DNA from 3 places in the Massilia sp. IC2-476 genome. Region 2 is predicted to be linked to each of the others. Evidence: predicted binding sites of a transcription regulator. Region 2 holds the regulator's gene; each other region holds the start of a gene.
What was found. The regulator sigma-54, encoded in region 2, starts transcription at its own class of promoters, with help from an activator protein. The targets are predictions, from matches to a motif close to TGGCANGNAANCTGCTTT.

Region 1 (6,771 bases), on a different contig from region 2:
TACTTCTTCCGCGGTCCCCTGCTCTCGCCCGAGTACACCCCAAGCCAGGTGAAGGACATCGACAAGGGCAGCGTGCTGACACTTGGCCGGGTGCTGCCGGAATTCCTCGACGTGGATTTTTCAAGCGTGAAGCGCTTCCCCGTTCCCGTCGTGATGTTCCTGGGTCGCCACGACTACACCACGCCGGCAGCGCCCACGGTGAGCTGGATGGAGAAGGTCGATGCGCCTTATAAGCGCGTCGTCTGGTTCGAGCGCTCGGCCCACATGGTGCCGTGGGAAGAGCCGGGCAAGCTTCTCGTCAGCCTGCTCGAAGTGGTCAGGCCGCTGGTGAAATGATGGCGTCCAGCTCACCGGCGATCTGCTGGCCGAGCTGGTGGATGTGGAAGCCGTCGACGAAGCCGTGGTGGGCCTGTACCGAGAACGGCAGCTCGAGGCGGTCGCCCGGCAGGTCGCGGTACTTGCCCCAGGCGAAGGACGGGATGTCCGGCTGCGCCAGCGAGGCGCTCGGATGCTGGATCGAGGTGAACGCCAGCCAGGGGATGCAGGTAATGAAGACCTGCTCCTTGGCCTGCAGGGGCGTGCGCGCGGCATATTCCATGTTCAGGGCCGCCATATTGCCGGCCTCCTCGCGCGCCGCCACGCCGCGTGCGACGAATTCGCGCAAGTCGTCCGCCCAGTCGAACTGGGCGAAATTCAGGTCATTGTGCAGGTTCACCACCGTAAACGAAGGAATCAGGCGCTCGATGCGAATCACTTCGCCGTCCAGGATCCGGTAGCGGAAGTTCTCGACCTTCAGCACCGAACGCAGCACGGCATACAGCAGCACGTGGAAGGGCGCCAGGCCCTGCGCTTTGCACCAGGGCCGGAAGTCCGGCAGCTCCAGTGGAAAGCAGATGTTGACCGCCGCGCTGTCCATCGCATCGAACAGCGCAAAGCGGTCGCGCCGCCGTTCGAAGCTCTCCATTTACTGTGCCTTGTTCAGGCGGCTGTGGCGCACGCTGTACAGGAAGTAGGTGGCAACCGCCACGGCCATCCAGATGAAGAACACGCGGAAGGTGGCCGGCGACAGGTCTTTCATGATGTACAGGCAGGCCAGCACCGACAGGCCCGGGATGACGTAGGGGCCGAAGGGCACGCGGAAGGCGCCCGGCTCGCCGCGGCCCTGCTTGGCGCGGATCACCGGCACCGCGATCGAGACGACGATGAAGGCGGTCAGGGTGCCCATGCTCACCATGTCCCACAGGAAGGTGGCGTCGACCAGGCCGGCCACGAGGGCGACCACGGCGCAGACGATCAGGGTATTGCTGACCGGAGCCTGGGTGCGCTTGCTCACCTTCTGGAAGGTCTTCGGGATCAGGCCGTCGCGGCTGATGGCGTACAGGATGCGGGTCTGGCCGTAGATCGTCACCAGGGTCACCGAGAACACCGACACGACGGCGCCGGCCGACAGCACCAGCGCCGGCCATGCCTGGCCGGTCACGTTCTGCAGGATCACCGACAGGCCGGCCTGCTGGCCCGCGAACATGTGCGAGGGCTGGGCGCCCATCGCGGCAATCGCCACCAGCAGGTAGAAGACGGTCACGATCAGGAGCGCGGCCAGGATGCCGATCGGGACGTTGCGGCGCGGGTTGTTGGTCTCTTCGCCGGCGGTGGCGATGGTGTCCAGGCCAATAAAGGAGAAGAACACGGTGCCGGCGGCGGCGGTGACGCCGGCCATGCCCACGTAGCCGCTGTCGGCGTCCGGGTTGAAGAAGGGCGTGAAGTTGTTGGCATCGAAGCCGGTCAGCGCGATCACGGCGAAGAAGATCAGGATCGCCAGCTTGACCAGCACCATGATGGCGTTGGTGGTGGCCGATTCTTTGGTGCCGCGGATGAGGAGGAAGCAGCACATCGCGATCAGGATCACCGGCGGCAGGTTGAAGTTACCTGGGGTGAAGTGGACATTATGGTGGTCCGATACGAACATCGGCGAACGCAGGTGGGCCGGGATCTCCCAGCCGAAGGCGTTCATCAGGAAGTTGTTCAGGTAATCCGACCAGCCGATCGCCACCGCGCTTCCCGCCAGGCCGTATTCGAGCAGCAGGCAGGCCGCCACGATGAAGGCGGCGAACTCGCCGACGGTTGCGTAGGCAAAGGAATACGAGGAACCGGCGGCCGGCACGCGCCCGGCCAGCTCGGCGTAGCACAGCGCGGTCAAGCCGGCGGTGAGGGCGGCGAGCAAAAAGGAGAGGATCACGGCCGGACCGGCCTTGGGCACGGCTTCGACCATGGTGAAGAAGATGCCGGTGCCGATGGTGGCGCCGACCCCGATCATGGTCAGCGGGAACAGGCCGAGCGAACGTTGCAGGCCCCCGCCGCTGTCCACGTCATCGTGGTGACGTTCAGCTGTTTTGGTGCGGATCAGCTTTTGGCCCAGGGTCAGATTCACGGCATGTCCTTTGAATTGGCGGCGTCTTCGACGGCCCGCAATCGGCCGCCGGTCAAAACCTGCGATTATAGGGGCAGTTGAAATATTCCAAGAAAATAGTTTTCCAAAAGATGCATTTGCTCAGCATCTTTTGCTAGAATGGTCGCGTCCGTACGGTAACAACGATCCAGTCCGGACCATTTTTTGGCTTTAAACATGCATATCTAATGCATCAATAAGGAAACCCATCATGATCTCGAACGCTTCACGTCCCTACATCGACGCCTCCGTCCCGGTCCTGCGCGAGCACGGCCTGGCCATCACCACCACCTTCTACCGCAGCATGTTCGACGCCCATCCCGGGCTGAAGAACCTGTTCAACATGGGTAACCAGACCAGCGGCGTGCAGCAGCAGTCGCTGGCCTCGGCGGTGTTTGCCTACGCGGCCAACATCGGCAACGCCGCGGCTTTAGGGCCGGTGGTAAGCCGCATCGTGCACAAGCACGCGTCGGTGGGCATCCGCGCCGACCACTACCCGATCGTTGGCCATCACCTGCTCGGCGCAATCAAGTCGGTGCTGGGCGACGCCGCCACCGAGCCGCTTCTGAAGGCCTGGGAAGAGGCCTATACGTCGCTCGCGCGCCTGCTGATCGATGCGGAAGCGAAGATGTACGAGGAAGCCGGTGTGCAGCCGGGCGAGACCCGGGCCATGCGCGTGACGGAAGTAAAGCGCGAAAGCGAGAACGTGATCTCGATCCGGCTCATTCCGGCGGACGGCGCCGCCCTGCCCCCGTTCAAGCCGGGCCAGTATGTAAGCGTGGCGGTCGACTTCGCCGACGGCCACCGCCAGCTGCGCCAGTACAGCCTGTCGGACGCCAACGGCAAGGACAGCCTGCGCATCTCGGTCAAGCGCGAGGATGGGGGCGCACATCCCGCGGGCGAAGTGTCGACCTGGCTGCACCAGAACGTGAATGTGGGCGACCTGCTGCAGGTGACCCACCCGTTCGGCGACTTCCTGCCCGATACCGAATCGAACGAGCCGGTGGTGTTCCTGTCGGCGGGCATCGGCATCACGCCGATGATCGCGGCTCTGAACCGCATCGCGGCGGTGAACCCTGGGCGCCGCGTGATCTTCGCGCACGCCGCACGCCATGCGGCGCACCACGCGCACCAGGATGACATTGCCAATGCCAAGGCGCGCATGCCACACCTGAACGTGGTGACGTTCTACGAGGAAGAGGATACAGCCGGCGTGTTGAAAGGGAAGATGGACCTGGCGCGCCTGCCTTCGTGGCCGCGCGGAGAGACCGACGTCTACCTGTGCGGTCCGCTGCCCTTCATGCAGGCGCAGTGGAATGCCCTGCTGGCGGCAGGAGCCCCGGCGGCGCGCCTGCACCGCGAGGTGTTCGGTCCGGACCTGCTGGACAACCTGCTCTAAGCTTCCCTCGCTTTACGTATCACCGCGTGGGCGGCAAAGCCGCCCACCCTACGGATGTCAGTCGATCAGGTGCACGTTGCGGCCGCTGACGCTGCGCTGCGCCGGGTGGCCATACACGCGGATGCCGCCCGAGCCGCCGCCGTGGGCGATCAGCGACTGCTTGACGGTGGCGCGGATCCCGCCCGAGCCGTCGGCCGCCAGGTCGGCGTCCTGGGTCGACAGGCCGGCCAGGTCCACGCTGCCGGAACCGGCCACGCGGGCGTTCAGCGAACGCACGGTGCCGCCGGCCTGCAGCACGCCCGAACCGGACACGCTGGCGCGCAGGTAGTCGCCACGGACTTCACCGATGTTCATGCGGCCCGAGCCCGACAGCCCGAGGTCGGCGCTGGCGCTCTTGAGTTCACCCGCATCGAGCACGCCCGAGCCGCTCACGCGCGCGAGCAGGCTATCCACCTTGCCCGCCAGGCGGACCTGGCCGGAACCGCTCTTGCGCACTTCCAGCGGCGCGCCGTTCAGGTCGCGCACCACAACCTGGCCGGAGCCGGAGGCATTCACGTCGCTCAGGCGCGGCGTGGTGTAGACGATGCGCACCGGGGTCTGGCTGCGCAGCTGGCGCTCGTTGTAGATCTTGAGGGTGTTGCCGCGCTCCTCGGTGCGGATATAGGGCAGCAGGTTGCCGTCGGCTTCGACCAGCAGCGAAGGCGCCGGGCCGACCCGCACCTCGACCAGCATCGAACCGCTCACGTCGAGCTGGCCATGCGCCGCCACCTGGCGCTGGTCGCGCGCGGCGATGCCGTTGCCTTCGACCGCGCCGCTGCTGAACACCGTGTGCATCCGCACGTCACCGTCATTTGGGGCGACGATGATGGCGCAACCGCTCAGGGAGGCGACGGCGGCGAGGGTGGCAAGGGCAATGAGCGAACGCATGGCATGAATCCTGTGTGGTTGTTGACAGATGCCACTCTAACAAGCACCCCACCCTGCTGCCTCCTCCATGCGACAGGCTGCAAAAAATGCCGGCTGAGCTGCGCCTGGGCGGCGCGAACGCCGACGCGTCGGCTAGCGCTGCCCCAGGCGCGTACTACCGAACAGCTCCTTGTATTCGCGCGGCTGCGAGCGCCAGTACTGCGGCGGCGCGAACACCTGGTCGCCCAGCTGGGCCGCGGCATGCCATGGCCAGCGCGGGTCGTACAGCATGGCGCGCGCCAGTCCGATGACGTCGGCCTGGCCCTGCTGCAGGATGTCTTCCGCCTGCTGCGCTTCGGTGATCAGGCCCACGCCGATGGTCGGCATCCCGGTCTCCGCCTTGATGCGCTGCGCGAACTCGACCTGGTAGCCCGGAGCCACGGGAATCTTCTGCAGCGGCGACAACCCGCCGCTGGAAACGTGCATGAAGTCGCAGCCGCGCGCCTGCAGCTCGCGCGCGAAGCGCACGCTCTGCTCGATCTCCCAGCCGCCTTCGACCCAGTCGGTGGCCGAAATCCGCATGCCCACCGCCATCTCTTTCGGCACGGCGGCGCGCACGGCGTCGAAGACCTCCAGCGGGAAGCGCATGCGGTTCTCGAGCGAACCGCCGTAGTCGTCCTCGCGCGTGTTGGAGAGGGGCGACAGGAACTGGTGTAGCAGGTAGCCATGGGCGCCGTGCAGCTCGATGCCGTCCAAGCCGAGCGCATGGGCGCGGCGGGCAGCCTGCACGAAGCCGTCGCGGATGCGCTGCAGGCCTTCGCGGTCGAGCGCCAGCGGCACGGTTTCACCTTCCGCGTGGGGCAGGCTCGAAGGAGCGACGGTCTGCCAGCCGCGCGGCTGGCCAGGTGGAATATTGGCGCCGCCTTCCCACGGCACCTCGCTCGAGGCCTTGCGGCCGGCATGGGCCAGCTGGACGGCGACCTTGATCGGCGAATGGCGCCGGATGGCGGCGATGATGGGTGTCAAGGCTTCCTGATGCGCGTCGGACCACAGGCCCAGGTCATCCGGCGAAATGCGGCCTTCTGGCGTGACGGCCGTCGCTTCGATGATGAGCAGGCCGGCGCCGGACAGGGCCAGGCCGCCCAGATGGATCATGTGCCAGTCGGCCGGCAGGCCGTCGACGGCGGAGTATTGACACATCGGCGCGATGGCGATGCGATTGGGGAGTTGCAGGGGACCCAGGGTGACTGGGGAGAAAAGCATGCTGGACATGAGGCCTCCGCGAGATGCAAAGGCCCCAGTCTAGCGCCAGGACGATTTGGGTGCTGCGAGCTTGCCCTAATTCAGCCGATGCGTCAGCCGATGCGCGTAACCATCAAGCCCGCACGCAGGCCAACCCGCACATCCGGATTCGGAAACACGACCAGCTCCTCGTCATGCTCCACGCGATACACGGTATCGCCATCCGTCGCAATCACCTCGCCCTTCTTCATCGGCGTGAAGTTCCAGGTCTCGCGCCCCACCGACATGCTGAAGGCATCGGACAGCTTGATCACCTGCCTTGCCGTCGCGAACACGTGCGGCGCAGCCTTGACCACACCCGCCGGTTGCCCGCGCAGCAGGCGGTCGAGCGCCTTCGAGGCATCGGCGAACTGCGACAGGTCGTTCTGCCCCAGCGTCCCGACCCGCCCCAGCTCCACGGTGCTGCCTGCGGCGCCATGGTGCTCCGACGAGTAGTAGCTGTAGGTGCCGACCGACTTCGGGTTCATGATGACGGCGCCGATCGCCGCCTCCCCCAGCCAGTCGATGAGCAGCTTGCGCGGTGCGTCGGCAATGATCTCGGGCACGATCGCGAACATCGGATAGTGCGAAGGCCGGATCGCCGTGTGCAGGTCGAGGTGCCAGCGCTGCGCTCCGGCGCCCTCGAAGAAGGCGCAGGTAGCGGCGATGAGCGCATCGGCCCGCGCCGCCTCGAAAGCAGAGGCGAGCGAGCCGCGGTCTGCGCGGAACATGCGGTTCA
Region 2 (6,771 bases):
CCAGACCCGCATCCTGACCGGCAACGTCGTGCTCACGCGCGGCACGCTGGTGCTGAAGTCCGACCGCGCCCTGGTCAAGGAAACGCCGGAAGGCTACATGAGCGTGACCCTCACCGCCAACAACGGCAAGATTGCGACCTTCCGCCAGAAGCGCGATGGCGGTCCCGACCTGTGGGTCGAGGGCCAGGCCCAGCGCATCGAGTACGACGAGCGCGCCGAGCTGGTGAAGCTGTTCTCCAACGCCGAAGTGCGCGAGCTGGAGAACGGCCGCATGACCAATGAAATCCAGGGGCCCTTCATCTCCTACGACAACCGGCGCGAAGTGGCGACCGTGCGCAACGACGCCAGCGGCGCCAGCAAGGTCGGCGGCGGCCGCGGCACCCTGATCCTGGCGCCCAAGCGCACCACCAGCGAAGGCGCCAAGCAATGACGGCCACCATGACGGCAGGCACGCCGGCCACGGCGCTTGATACCTGCAGCACCCTGGTGGTCAAGGGCCTGCAGAAGAGCTACGGCAAGCGCCTGGTGGTGCGCGACGTGTCGCTGCAGGTGGACTGCGGCGAAGTGGTCGGCCTGCTGGGTCCCAACGGCGCCGGCAAGACCACCTCCTTCTACATGATCGTCGGCCTGGTGCCGTCGGACGCCGGCACCATCGACATCAACGGCACCGACATCTCGAACCTGCCGATCCACCGGCGCGCGGTGCTGGGCCTGTCCTACCTGCCGCAGGAAGCCTCGGTGTTCCGCCGGCTGACGGTGGAAGAGAACATCCGCGCCGTGCTGGAACTGCAGCGCGTGGACGGCAAGCCGCTCTCGAAGGACCAGATCAACGAGCGCCTCGACACCCTGCTAGCCGAACTGCAGATCGAGAAGCTGCGCGAGAACCCGGCGCTGTCGCTGTCGGGCGGCGAGCGGCGCCGCGTGGAGATCGCGCGCGCACTGGCGACCAATCCGCGCTTCGTGCTGCTCGACGAACCCTTCGCCGGCGTGGACCCGATCGCGGTGATCGAGATCCAGCGCATCGTGCGCTTCCTGAAAGAGCGCAACATCGGCGTCCTGATCACCGACCACAACGTGCGCGAGACCCTCGGCATCTGCGACCGCGCCTACATCATCAACCAGGGCGCCGTGCTGGCATCCGGCCGCCCCGACGACATCATCGCCAACGAATCGGTGCGCCGCGTGTATCTGGGCGAGCACTTCAGAATGTAACGATGAAGCAGAGTCTCCAGCTACGCACTTCGCAGCACCTGGCGCTGACGCCGCAACTGCAGCAGTCGATCCGCCTGCTGCAGCTGTCCACGCTCGAACTGCACCAGGAGATCGAGCAGATCCTGCACGACAATCCGCTGCTGGAGCGGCTCGACGACCCGCTCGACCGCTCGGTGCGGCTGCTGGCCGACGGCGCCATCAACAACGCGCCGGCGAACGGCGAGGCGCCCGCCCCGGGACAGGAAGCGCAGGAGGGCGCGAAGCCGGAAGGCGAGAGCATGGAGGACGGCGCCGACAGTGGGGGCGGCGAGGCCGACGCCGACTGGGGCGGTGAAGGCGGCGGCGCACGCAGCGGCGACGACGAGGACGGCCGCCCGCAACTGGAAGCCGACGGCATCACGCTGCGCGAACACCTGGCCGAACAGATCCGCCTGACCGGCTGCAGCGCGCGCGACCGGGCCCTGGCCGAGCTGGTGATCGACGCCCTCGACGACAACGGCTACCTGGAAGAGCCGCTCGACGAGATCCACGCGCGCCTGCCGGGCGAGCTGGACATCGAGATGGACGAACTGCGCTGCGCGCTGGCGCTGGTGCAGAGCCTCGACCCGATCGGCGTCGGCGCGCGCAGCGCGGCCGAATGCCTGGCGCTGCAGATCCGCCGCATGGCGGGCGTGCCGCTGGTGACGCGGCGCCTGGCCCTGCAGATCGTCGAGGGTTACCTGAGCTGGTTCGCGCAGCGCGAATACAGCAAGCTGAAAAAGGCGCTCGACTGCGACGACGAAGACCTGCGCGAAGTGCAGGCCGTGGTGCGCCGCTGCAATCCGCACCCGGGTGCGGCCTTCGCATCGAACACCTCGGACTACGTGGTGCCGGACGTGATCGTGCGCCGCGCCAAGAGCGGCTGGGCGGTGGCGCTCAATCCCGACGTGATGCCCAAGCTGCGCGTGAACACGCTGTACGCCAACCTGCTCAAGCAGGGCAGGAGCGAAAGCCAGATGGGCGCGCAGCTGCAGGAAGCCAAGTGGCTGATCAAGAATATGCGCCAGCGCTTCGACACGATCCTGCGTGTCGCAGAGGCAATTGTGGAGCGCCAGCGCAACTTTTTCAGCCACGGCGCGGTTGCCATGCGCCCTCTTGTTTTGCGTGAGATAGCTGATACACTAGGCCTACACGAGAGCACCATCTCTCGTGTAACCACGCAGAAATACATGCTGACCCCGCACGGCATGTTTGAGCTGAAGTACTTCTTCGGAAGCCATGTCGCCACCGAAGCGGGGGGAGAAGCCTCCTCGACGGCGATCCGCGCGCTCATCGCGCAATTGACAGGAGCAGAAGACCCTAGGAATCCTCTATCCGACAGCAAGATCGCGGAGATGCTCGGGGAACAAGGTATGGTCATTGCCCGCCGCACGGTCGCCAAGTACCGTGAAGCGCTCAAGATTCCGCCCGTCAGCCTCCGCAAATCCCTGTAAAGCATCTGCCCACTTCAACCTTGTGGGGCGGGCAGGGCACCTTCCCAAGGAGTGTGTATGAACCTCACCATCAGCGGCCACCACCTCGAAGTCACCCCCGCCATCCGTGAATACGTTCAGAATAAGCTCGAGCGCATCACCCGCCATTTCGACCACGTGATCGACACCCACGTGTTCCTCGCCATCGATAACCTCACTGAAAAAGAAAAACGGCAGAAAGCCGAGATCAACCTCCAGGTATCGGGCAAGATCCTCCACGTCGCAAGCGCTGCACAGGATCTCTACGCGGCCATCGACACCCTGATGGACAGACTGGACAGGCAGGTTCTGAAACACAAATCCATGCTGCAAGACCATAACCACGTGGCGCACAAGCGCCTTCCGGACAACGGAGAAGCCGCCGCCGCGTAATCAACGGGCGACCGCAAACACAGCAAGGGCGTCTGAGGGGACGCCCTTTTTGCATTTGTACGAAGCTGTTACTTTTCGAGGCTTCCGGTTTTACACGGTAGTTCTGTAGAATGCATGTCTTTTCGACCACAGAACACGATCATGACCGACACCGTCCTGACCCGCGTCGCCAATCGCACCGGCGTCATTACGCTCGACCGACCGAAAGCCCTGAATTCCCTGTCGCTCGACATGGTCCGTGCCTTGACCGCGATCCTGCTGCAGTGGAAGGACGACGCGGGCATCGACGCGGTGGTCATCACCAGCACCAGCGAGAAGGCCCTGTGCGCGGGCGGCGACATCCGCTTCTTCCACGAGATGGGCCACGTCGGCCCGACCGGCGGCAGCGCGCTGCTGGAAGACTTCTTCACCGAAGAATACGCACTGAACCACCTGATCCACTTCTATCCGAAGCCCTATATTGCGCTGATGGACGGCGTGGTGATGGGCGGCGGCATGGGCATAGCCCAAGGCGGCCCCGATTGCGGCCTGCGCATCGTGACCGAGCGCACCAAGATGGCCATGCCCGAGGTGAACATCGGCCTGTTCCCGGACGTGGGCGGCAGCCATTTCCTGTCGCATGCGCCGGGCCAGCTGGGTCAGTACCTGGGCCTGACCGGCCTCACCATCGGCGCGGCCGATGCGCTCTACGTGGGGCTGGCGGACGTGTTCGTGCCGGGCGTCGAGCTGGTTGGTCTTCAGGCGCTGATCGAGACCACGCCGGGCGCCGAACTGCCGGCGGCGATCCACGCCTTCGCGGCGCAGTTCGCAGGGCAGCAGGGCGCGAGCGAACTGCAGGCGCAGCGCGGCGTGATCGATGCGCATTTCGGCGCGGCCTCGGTGGGCGCAATCATGGAATCGCTGGCGCGTGACGAGAACCTGTTCGCGCAGAAGGCGCTCAAGGCGATGCGCCAGCGTTCGCCCCTGATGATGTGCGTGACGCGCGAACTCCTGCAACGCGGGGCATCGCTCGACGTCGCGGACTGCCTGCGCATGGAACGCAACCTGGTGCGCCGCAATTTCGAGCATGGCGAGGTGCTGGAGGGCGTGCGGGCGCTGGTGATCGACAAGGACAACCAGCCGAAGTGGAATCCGGCGACGCTGGAGGAAGTGACGCCGGAGATGGTGGCAAGGTTCTTCGAGCCGGTGTGGCCAGAATACGCGCACCCGCTGCGCCATCTGTCCTGACCACCGGCCTCAAAACCGTCATCCCGGCGCAGGCCGGGATCCAATTCCGTTGCGCAGCGTTAGCCTATCCACGAAGAGCCGAAGGTACGCATGCAAACTTGGGTTCCGGCCTTCGCCGGAACGACGGTTTTCGGTTAACGATTAAATCAAACCGCCGCGTGCTTCGGCTGCTCGCGATGGCGAATGATTACCCGCTCCGTCTGCCCGAAGTAGGCGCCCAGCCGCTCCGCCATGTACACCGAGCGGTGCTGCCCGCCGGTGCAGCCCACCGCCACCGTCAGGTAGGAGCGGTTATCGGTCTTGAACGAGGGCAGCCACTTTTCCACGAAGGCGCGGATATCTTCCAGCATCTCGGCGGCGCTCGGCTGGGCGTCGAGGAAGGCGATCACGGGGGCGTCCTTGCCGGTCAGCGGGCGCAGCGCCAGGTCGTAGTAGGGGTTCGGGATGGCGCGCACGTCGAACACGAAGTCGGCGTCGAGCGGCACGCCGACCTTGAAGGCGAAGGATTCGAAGAACAGGGTCAGCGGGGCGTGCTCGATGTCGGCCAGCTCCTTGATCCAGGCGCGCAGCTTGTTGGCCGACAGTTCCGAGGTGTCGATCACGTGGCCCAGGTTTTCGATCGCCGACAGGCGCTCGCGTTCCTCGGCGATGCATTCGATCAGGGTACGGCGCGACGCGGGATTTTCGCCGGGACGCAGTTCGTGCGACAGCGGGTGGCTGCGCCGGGTTTCCGAGAAGCGTGCGACCAGCGAGTGCGTGCTCGAGGTCAGGAACATCACCTTGACGTTGTGGCCCTCTTCCTTCAGGTGGCGCACGCTTACCGGGAGTTCGACCAGCGACTCGGCACTGCGCGCATCGACCGCGACGGCGATCTTTTCCGTGCCTTTTTCGCTGACCGCATAGACCAGGGCCGGCAGCAGGGCCGGCGGCAGGTTGTCGACGCAGTAGTAGCCTGCGTCTTCCAGGACGTTCAGGGCAACCGATTTGCCCGAGCCGGAAATACCGGTAATGAGGACGATGTGCATAGGGGCGATGATACCCTAACTGGGTGTCAGTCGCCGCTCATCGCCTGGCGTTGGCGCTCCATGAATTCCTGCAGCGTGTCGATGCCGCGCAGCTGCAGGATGGTGTTGCGCACGGCGGCCTCGAGCAGCACCGCGATGTTGCGGCCGGCCGCGACGGGAATCACCACCTTGCGGATCGGCAGGCCCAGCACGTCCTCGGTCGGGAAGTGGAAGGGCAGGCGCTCGACCTCTTCGTCCAGTGCACCGCGCTTGACCAGGTGGACGATGAGCTTGAGGCGCATCTTGCGGCGCACCGCGGTCTCCCCAAAAATCGCCTTGATGTCCAAGAGGCCCAGGCCGCGTACTTCCAGCAGGTTCTGCAGCAGCGGCGGGCAGCGGCCTTCGATCATGTTCGGGGCGATGCGCGAGAATTCCACCGCGTCGTCGGCCACCAGGCCGTGCGAACGCGAGATCAGTTCCAGGCCCAGCTCGCTCTTGCCCAGGCCCGAGTCGCCGGTGATCAGCACGCCCACGCCCAGCACGTCCATGAACACGCCGTGCATGATGACGCGCTGCGCCAGCTTCTTGGACAGGTAGACGCGCAGGAAGTCGATCACCTGCGCCGCCGGCAGCGGAGTCGAGAACAGGGGGATGTTCTGCTCGTCGCAGATGGCCAGGATGTCCGGGGGCGTTTCCAGCCCTTGCGCGATGATCAGGGCCGGTGGACCGCCGCCGACCAGTTCGCCAATCACGTGGGTGCGCGAGCTGGACTTGAGGCGGTGGTAGTAGTTCAGTTCCTGGTGCCCGAAGACCTGGATCCGGCCAGGGTGGATCAGGTTCAGGTGGCCGACCTGGTCGGCGGCCGAGGCCGCATCGCCAGCGATCTGCCGCTCGCCGCCAGGGAAACCCGCGAACCAGCCCAGCTGGAGGCTGTCGCGGTTGTCGTCGTACAGGCGCTGGATGGTCAGCGGGCTTTGCAGCATGGGCATGGTGTCGAATGCGCGGCCAATTGCCGCACGGACAGTCTAATACAAATTAGCCCAGCGCCTGCAAGCTTGGCTGCCAGTTGATGATGCGTTCGTGCACGGATTTCGGGTCCGGATCGGTCGCCAGGGCATTGCGCACGGCTTCGTCCGAGAACAGCTCGGCAATTTCCGACAGGATTTCCAGGTGCTGCTGGGTGACGTGGTCCGGGATCAGCAGGAAGAACAGCAGGCTGACCGGTTGTCCATCCGGCGATTCGAACGGAATCGGCTCTTTCAGGCGCACGAAGGCGGCCAGCGGCGACTTCAGGCTCTTCGAGCCCTTGATCCGCCCGTGCGGCACGGCGACACCATGACCGAGGCCGGTGGAGCCGAGACGTTCGCGCGCGAACAGGTTGTCCGAGACGGTCGAACGGGCAATGCCGCAGTTATTTTCGAAAATCAGGCCAGCCTGCTCGAATG
Region 3 (6,771 bases), on a different contig from region 2:
TATCACACTATCTCGGCAATATGTTCGCGCAAACTTTCGGGAGATCCGTCAGCCGCACTCGCCGACGTAGTGGCACTCGCCGCAACGGGTGCAGCCGTCGACCTTGCGCAATGCCCGGGCGCCGCATTCCGGGCACTTGGCGCCGCTGGTGGGAGGCAGGGCGCCGGACGTGGTGGGCGGCTGCGGTTCGGCTTCCGGCGTGAATCCTTCGCAGCGGGCAGCAAAGCTGCGTGCCAGTTCCGGCACCGGCACCTGGTTGCCAAAGGCGTCGAGGAAGCCGCGCCGGATCAGCACGCGCTGCAGCATGAAGGCGATCGCCGCCACTTCCGAGTCATGGTAGACCGGTACCTGGGTGCCGTCTTCGCGGGTCAGCATGCCGCAGCGTACCGGACCTTTTTCCCAGACCACGTCGCGCATGTCGGCCAGCGCCCGCGCGATCGGCCCGCCGGCGCGCGCCACCATCGACAAGAGGCGCATCGAGGCCGTGATCCATTGCTGCCCATCGGTGCGCTGGTTCGAGGGCATGAAGAACTCGAAGGGACGCTCGACCGTCACGGGTTTCCCCTCATGGACGCCGTCGGCGCGGATGAAGCTCACCGTCAGGTAGGCGGTCTTGCGGCCTTCCTGGGTCGAGTATTCGATTTTCGAGGTCACCGATTCCAGTTCGCCCAGCGGGCGGCGCTCGAAGCGCTTGCGCAGCGGGTCGTCGTCAGGCACGGCGGCGGGAGATCCTTGCGGCGCCGTCGACAGCACGCTGCCCAGCACCGTGTTCGGGCGATAGGTCGCCAGGCCCTTCAGGCCCGCATGCCAGGCCTGGCTGTACAGCTCGCGGAAGTCGTCGAAGGGGTAATCCGCGGGCACGTTGACCGTCTTCGAAATCGCGGTGTCGATGAAGGGCTGCACCGCCTGCACCATGCGCAGGTGGTCAAGCGCACGCATCTCGAGGGCGGTCACAAAGGCCGGCGGCAGCGCGCCCGTGTCGTGGCCCATCTGGCGATACAGGCGCCAGGCGTGGTCCTCGACCTCGTAGCTGCGCCAGCTGCCGTCCGGCATGCGCTTCCTGCGCTGGTAGGTCCAGGAATAGGGCGGCTCGATGCCGTTCGAAGCATTGTCGGCAAAGGCGAGCGAGATGGTGCCGGTGGGCGCGATCGACAGCAGGTGCGAATTGCGGATGCCGTACATGCGCACCGCGTCGCGCAGCCAGTCCGGCAGGCGTGCCACGAACTGGCCCTGCAGGTACTGGTCCGCATCGAACAGCGGGAACGCGCCCTTTTCACGCGCCAGCTCGACCGAGGTGGCGTAGGCCGCGTCGCGCAGGGTCTCGGCGATGCGCGCCGCCATGGCGCGGCCTTCGTTCGAATCGTAGCGCAGCCCCAGCATGACGAGGGCGCTGCCCAGGCCCAGGAAACCCAGGCCGATGCGGCGCTTGGCCTGCGACTCGGCTGCCTGCTGCGGCAGCGGCCATTCGGTGGCATCGAGCACCAGGTCGAGCATGCGCACGCCGACGGCGGCGACTTCGCACATGCGCTCGAAGTCGAAGGAGGGACTGGCGCCGAAAGGATCGTCGACGAAGGCGGTCAGGTTGACCGAGCCCAGGTCGCAGCAGCCGTAGGCGGGCAGCGGCTGCTCGCCGCAGGGATTGGTGGCGCGCAGCTCTTCCGCGTACCACAGGTTGTTCTCGGCATTCATGCGGTCCACGAACAGCACGCCCGGCTCGGCATGATCGTAGGTCGAGGCGATGATCTTGTCCCACAGTGCGCGCGCGGAGACCTGGCGGTAGACCCAGCGGCCGTCTTCGCGCAGCCGGGCGCCGCTTTCTTCATCGCCCGGTTCGGCGCGGTGCACCAGCTCGAACATGGCGTCCGCCTCGACCGCACGCATGAAGTCGTCGGTCACGCCGACCGAGATGTTGAAGTTGGTGAGCCCGCCCGCGTCCTTGGCGGCGATGAAGCGTTCGATGTCGGGGTGGTCGATGCGCAGCACGCCCATCTGGGCGCCGCGCCGGGCGCCGGCCGATTCCACCGTGCGGCAGGAGGCGTCGAACACTTCCATATAGGAGACCGGGCCGGAAGCGCGCGAGCGGGTACCGTGCACCTTGCTGCCCATCGGGCGGATGGCGCTGAAGTCGTAGCCGACGCCGCCGCCGCGGCGCATGGTCTCGGCGGCCTCCGCCAGGGCGGTATAGATGCCCGGCAGGCCGTCCTCGGCGCCGGAGATGGAATCGCCGACCGGCTGGACGAAGCAGTTGATGAGGGTGGCCTGCAGGCCGAGGCCGGCGGCCGAATTGATGCGCCCGGCCGGTACGAAGCCCTGTTCCTGGGCCCAGAGGAAGCGTGCTTCCAGTTCGGCGCGCCGCTCCTCGGGTTCAAGCGCGGCGAGGGCGCGCGCCACGCGCCGGCGGACGTCGCCGATGCTGCGTTCTTCGCCCTTGGCGTATTTTTCGCGCAGGACGTCGAGCGAGACCTCCTGCGGCGCCAAGGCGCCGGGCGGCGTATCGGGTGCATTCATGTGCATGAATGCCACCTGAAGTTCATGGCTTGTCGAGGATGACGTGCGGCGCGGACGGGTCGGTGGCGCCCGGAAGCGGCTCGTTGGACGCCGCCGCGGCGCTGGCGGCGGCCAGGCCGGATGCGGCGGATGGGCTGGACGTGCCTTGGGTCGCCAGGCGCGATTCCAGCTCCACCACGCGCAGTTCCAGCGCCTCGAGCTTGGCGCGGGTCTTGGCCAGCACCTGGGCCTGGATGTCGAACTCTTCGCGGGTGACGAGGTCGAGCTTCGAGAAGCCCTGGGTCATCATGGCCTTGACGTTGCGCTCGATGTCCTTGGCCGGGGTGCTCTCCAGCGCCTGGTTGATCTTGCCCTGGATGTCGTTGAAGAAGTTGTTCATGTCCATTTCCTATCTGTCGGAGCGTTGCACCACCACGGTGCGCTGCCATCCGCTTTGGTGCGCGGCGCCGCCGCAAACGCAGGGCGCACGGGTTTTCCTGGTTGTTCGAATCACAAATGGGGCAGATGGCCGAGAAAACAAGCACCCCGATCGCGCTTTTTAGGCTGGCACGCATCCTGCTAAAGAGTTGTCAGGCGTGTAGCAAACAGGATTGTAAACCGCAACAGCCCAAGACACGGTTCAGCCGTGCGCCAACTGTTGAATATAAGGGGAATGTCATGAAGTGCAACACAAGTGCAGCAATCTGGGTCGTCTTCGCGCTGTCGAACGTGCCAGCATTTGCGCAGGAAGCTGCTCCTGAGCATCAAGTCAGCTACAACGCCGCCATCACCAGCGACTACCGTTACCGCGGCCTGTCGCAAACCCGGTTTGATCCGGCGCTGCAGGGCGGCGCCGACTACGTGCATGGCCCGACCGGCCTGTACGTGGGCACCTGGCTGTCCACCATCAAATGGACGAAGGACCTCGGCGGCGACGGCAACATCGAATGGGACATCTACGGCGGCAAGCGCGGCAACCTGGGCGAATCCGTCACCTATGACGTCGGCGGCCTGTATTACTGGTATCCGGACAATGGCCTGAACCCGCGTGCCAATACCTTCGAACTGTATGCGCGGCTCGGTTTCGGCCCGGCCTATGTCAAGTACTCGCACTCGACCACCAACCTGTTCGGCACCGCCGACAGCAAGGGCAGCGGCTACCTCGACGTGGGCGCCGACGTCGATGTCGGCAGCGGCTTCATCCTGAACCTGCATGCCGGCCACCAGAAGGTCGCCCACAACAGCCAGTACTCCTATTCCGACTACAAGGTCGGCGTGACCAAGGACTTGGGCGTGGCGACCCTGTCGCTGGCCTGGATCAAGGCCAACACCGACGCCTACCTCAGTCCGCAGGGCAAGAACCTCGGCAAGTCGGGCGCCATCCTGACCCTGTCCAAAACTTTCTGAAACGAGGCAAGACCATGAAAATGATTACCGCCATCATCAAACCCTTCAAGCTGGACGAAGTGCGTGAAGCGCTGTCGGAGATCAACGTCCAGGGCATGACCGTGACCGAAGTGAAGGGCTTCGGCCGCCAGAAGGGCCACACCGAGCTGTACCGCGGCGCGGAATACGTGGTCGATTTCCTGCCGAAGATCAAGATCGAGGCCGCCGTCGACGACGCCGTGGTCGACCAGGTCATCGACGCCATCTCGGGCGCCGCCCGCACCGGCAAGATCGGTGACGGCAAGATTTTCGTGGCCGACCTCAACCAGGTCATCCGTATCCGTACCGGCGAGACCGGCAACGAAGCACTGTAAGGGAAACCCGATGAAACTCACCACCAAACTCCTCGCCGGTGCAATGGCCGCCGGCCTGGCGCTGCCGGCCCTGGCCGCGCCCACGATCAACAAGGGCGACACCGCCTGGATGTTCGTCGCCACCTTGCTGGTCATCATGATGTCGATCCCCGGCCTGGCCCTGTTCTACGGCGGCCTGGTGCGCGCCAAGAACATGCTGTCGGTGCTGATGCAGGTCTTCATGGTCTTTTCCCTGATCATCGTCCTGTGGTGCCTGTACGGCTACTCGCTGGCCTTCACCCAGGGTAACGCCTTCATCGGCGGCTTCGACCGCGTCTTCCTGAACGGCATCTACGATGCCGCGGCCGGCACGTTCAGCCAGGCCGCTACCTTCAGCAAGGAGACCATGATCCCCGAGTTCATCTTCGTGGCCTTCCAGGGCACCTTTGCCGCCATCACCTGCGGCCTGATCGTCGGCGCCTTTGCCGAGCGCGTGCGCTTCGCAGCGGTGCTGCTGTTCATGGTGCTGTGGTTCACCTTCGGCTATCTGCCGGTGGCCCACATGGTCTGGTTCTGGGCCGGTCCGGATGCGATCACCGACGCCTCGACCCTGGCCACCGTCACCGGCAATGCCGGCTTCCTGTGGCAGAAGGGCGCGCTCGACTTCGCGGGCGGCACCGTGGTGCACATCAACGCCGCGGTGGCCGGCCTGGTCGGCGCCTATGTCATCGGCAAGCGCATCGGCCTGGGTCGCGAATCGATGGCGCCGCACTCGCTCACCATGACCATGATCGGCGCCTCGCTGCTGTGGGTGGGCTGGTTCGGCTTCAATGCCGGTTCGGCGCTGGAAGCGGGCGACATCGCGGCGCTGGCCTTCATCAACACCCTGCTGGCGACCGCCGCGGCCGCCGTGTCGTGGATGTTCGGCGAGTGGATCTTCAAGCGCAAGCCCTCGCTGCTGGGCGCGGTCTCGGGCGCGGTGTCGGGCCTGGTGGCGATCACCCCGGGCTGCGGCTTCGTCGGTCCGATGGGCGCCCTGGTCATGGGCCTGCTGGCCGGTATCATCTGCCTGTGGGGCGTGACCGGCCTGAAGCGCCTGCTGGGCGCCGACGACTCGCTCGACGTGTTCGGCGTGCACGGCGTGGGCGGCATCCTGGGCGCGCTGCTCACCGGCGTGTTCGCCGCGCCGCAGCTGGGCGGGCAGGGCATCTGGGACTACATCGCCAACAAGGGCTCGCCGGACTACTCGATCGCCAACCAGGTCTGGGTGCAGGCCCAGGCGGTCGGCATCACCATCGTGTGGTCGGCGGTGGTCGCCTTCATCGCCTTCAAGCTGGTGGATGTGGTGGTCGGCCTGCGCGTGCCGGCGGACCAGGAGCGCGAGGGCCTGGATATCACCAGCCACGGCGAATCGGCTTACCACGCCTGAGCCTCACTGCTGCTGCAAAGGCGCCCCTCGGGGCGCCTTTTTGCGTTTATGGCAATTCAGACTTTAAATAAGCATATTCGTCCCTATATGAGGCTACCGATATAATTCGAATAAGCCATCACTAGGACGTCACACCATGGTTCCGCACCTCGCCACCGCCCTGACCGGTCCCCTCCTGGACCTGGAAAAGAAGATTCTCGAAGCCACGCCCGCCATTGAGCGCTGGTTCCGCCTCGAGTGGCAGGAGCATACGCCGCCGTTCTACTGCTCGGTCGACCTGCGCAATGCCGGCTACAAGCTGGCGCCGGTCGATACCAACCTGTTCCCGGGCGGCTTCAACAACCTGTCCACCGAGATGCTGCCGCTGGCGGTGCAGGCTGCCATGGCCGCGATCGACAAGTACTGCCCGGACGCGCGCAACCTTTTGATGATCCCGGAAGTCCACACGCGCAACCCGATGTACCTGCAGAACGTGGCGCGCCTGATGCAGATCTTCCGCCAGACCGGCCTGCACGTGCGCCTGGGCTCGCTGTCGCCCGACGTCACCCAGCCGACCCCGCTGGCGCTGCCTGACGGCAATATGCTGGTGGTCGAGCCGCTGGTGCGCTCGCCGAACGGCCGCCGCGTCGGCCTGGCCGACTTCGACCCCTGCACCATCCTGCTCAACAACGATCTCTCGGCCGGCATCCCGTCGATCCTGGAAAACATCCACGAGCAGTCGCTGCTGCCGCCGCTGCACGCCGGCTGGGCGCTGCGCCGCAAGAGCAACCACTTCAAGGCCTTCGACGAGGTGGCCAAGAAGTTCGGCAAGCTGATCGAGATCGATCCCTGGCTGGTCAACCCGCTGCACAGCAAGGTCGGCGAGATCGACCTGCAGGAAGACGTGGGCACCGAGCAGCTGGCCGATGCGGTGTCGGCGCTGCTCTCGAAGATCAAGAAGAAGTACAAGGAATACGGCATGAAGGAGCAGAAGCCCTTCGTGATCGTCAAGCCGGACGCCGGCACCTACGGCATGGGCGTCATGACCGTGAAGGACGCCAGCGAGGTGAAGGACCTGAGCCGCGCCCAGCGCAACAAGATGACGGTCATCAAGGATGGCGTGGCCGTCACCGACAT

Region 1: hmpA (NO-inducible flavohemoprotein) is a predicted target of sigma-54. The motif match lies at 2,613-2,630, and genes of this name have one in related genera.
Region 3: LK539_RS04910 (TorF family putative porin) is a predicted target of sigma-54. The motif match lies at 3,053-3,070, and genes of this name have one in related genera.

What each region holds. Positions count from the first base shown of each region.
Region 1 is NZ_JAJFER010000013.1:15,814-22,584, forward strand. Features, by position in the region: gene LK539_RS23315 (alpha/beta fold hydrolase) at 1-336, shown strand, start outside; gene LK539_RS23320 (CatA-like O-acetyltransferase) at 317-964, opposite strand; gene LK539_RS23325 (amino acid permease) at 965-2,428, opposite strand; gene hmpA (NO-inducible flavohemoprotein) at 2,658-3,845, shown strand; gene LK539_RS23335 (head GIN domain-containing protein) at 3,903-4,772, opposite strand; gene LK539_RS23340 (NADH:flavin oxidoreductase/NADH oxidase) at 4,905-6,023, opposite strand; gene LK539_RS23345 (succinylglutamate desuccinylase) at 6,107-6,771, opposite strand, start outside.
Region 2 is NZ_JAJFER010000008.1:49,006-55,776, forward strand. Features, by position in the region: gene lptA (lipopolysaccharide transport periplasmic protein LptA) at 1-430, shown strand, start outside; gene lptB (LPS export ABC transporter ATP-binding protein) at 427-1,212, shown strand; gene LK539_RS19415 (RNA polymerase factor sigma-54) at 1,215-2,684, shown strand; gene hpf (ribosome hibernation-promoting factor, HPF/YfiA family) at 2,742-3,095, shown strand; gene LK539_RS19425 (enoyl-CoA hydratase/isomerase family protein) at 3,237-4,322, shown strand; gene rapZ (RNase adapter RapZ) at 4,469-5,347, opposite strand; gene hprK (HPr(Ser) kinase/phosphatase) at 5,374-6,309, opposite strand; gene LK539_RS19440 (PTS sugar transporter subunit IIA) at 6,362-6,771, opposite strand, start outside.
Region 3 is NZ_JAJFER010000002.1:21,149-27,919, forward strand. Features, by position in the region: gene LK539_RS04900 (adenosylcobalamin-dependent ribonucleoside-diphosphate reductase) at 49-2,508, opposite strand; partial or broken gene LK539_RS04905 (accessory factor UbiK family protein) at 2,663-2,893, opposite strand; gene LK539_RS04910 (TorF family putative porin) at 3,166-3,894, shown strand; gene glnK (P-II family nitrogen regulator) at 3,909-4,247, shown strand; gene amt (ammonium transporter) at 4,258-5,655, shown strand; gene gshA (glutamate--cysteine ligase) at 5,792-6,771, shown strand, end outside.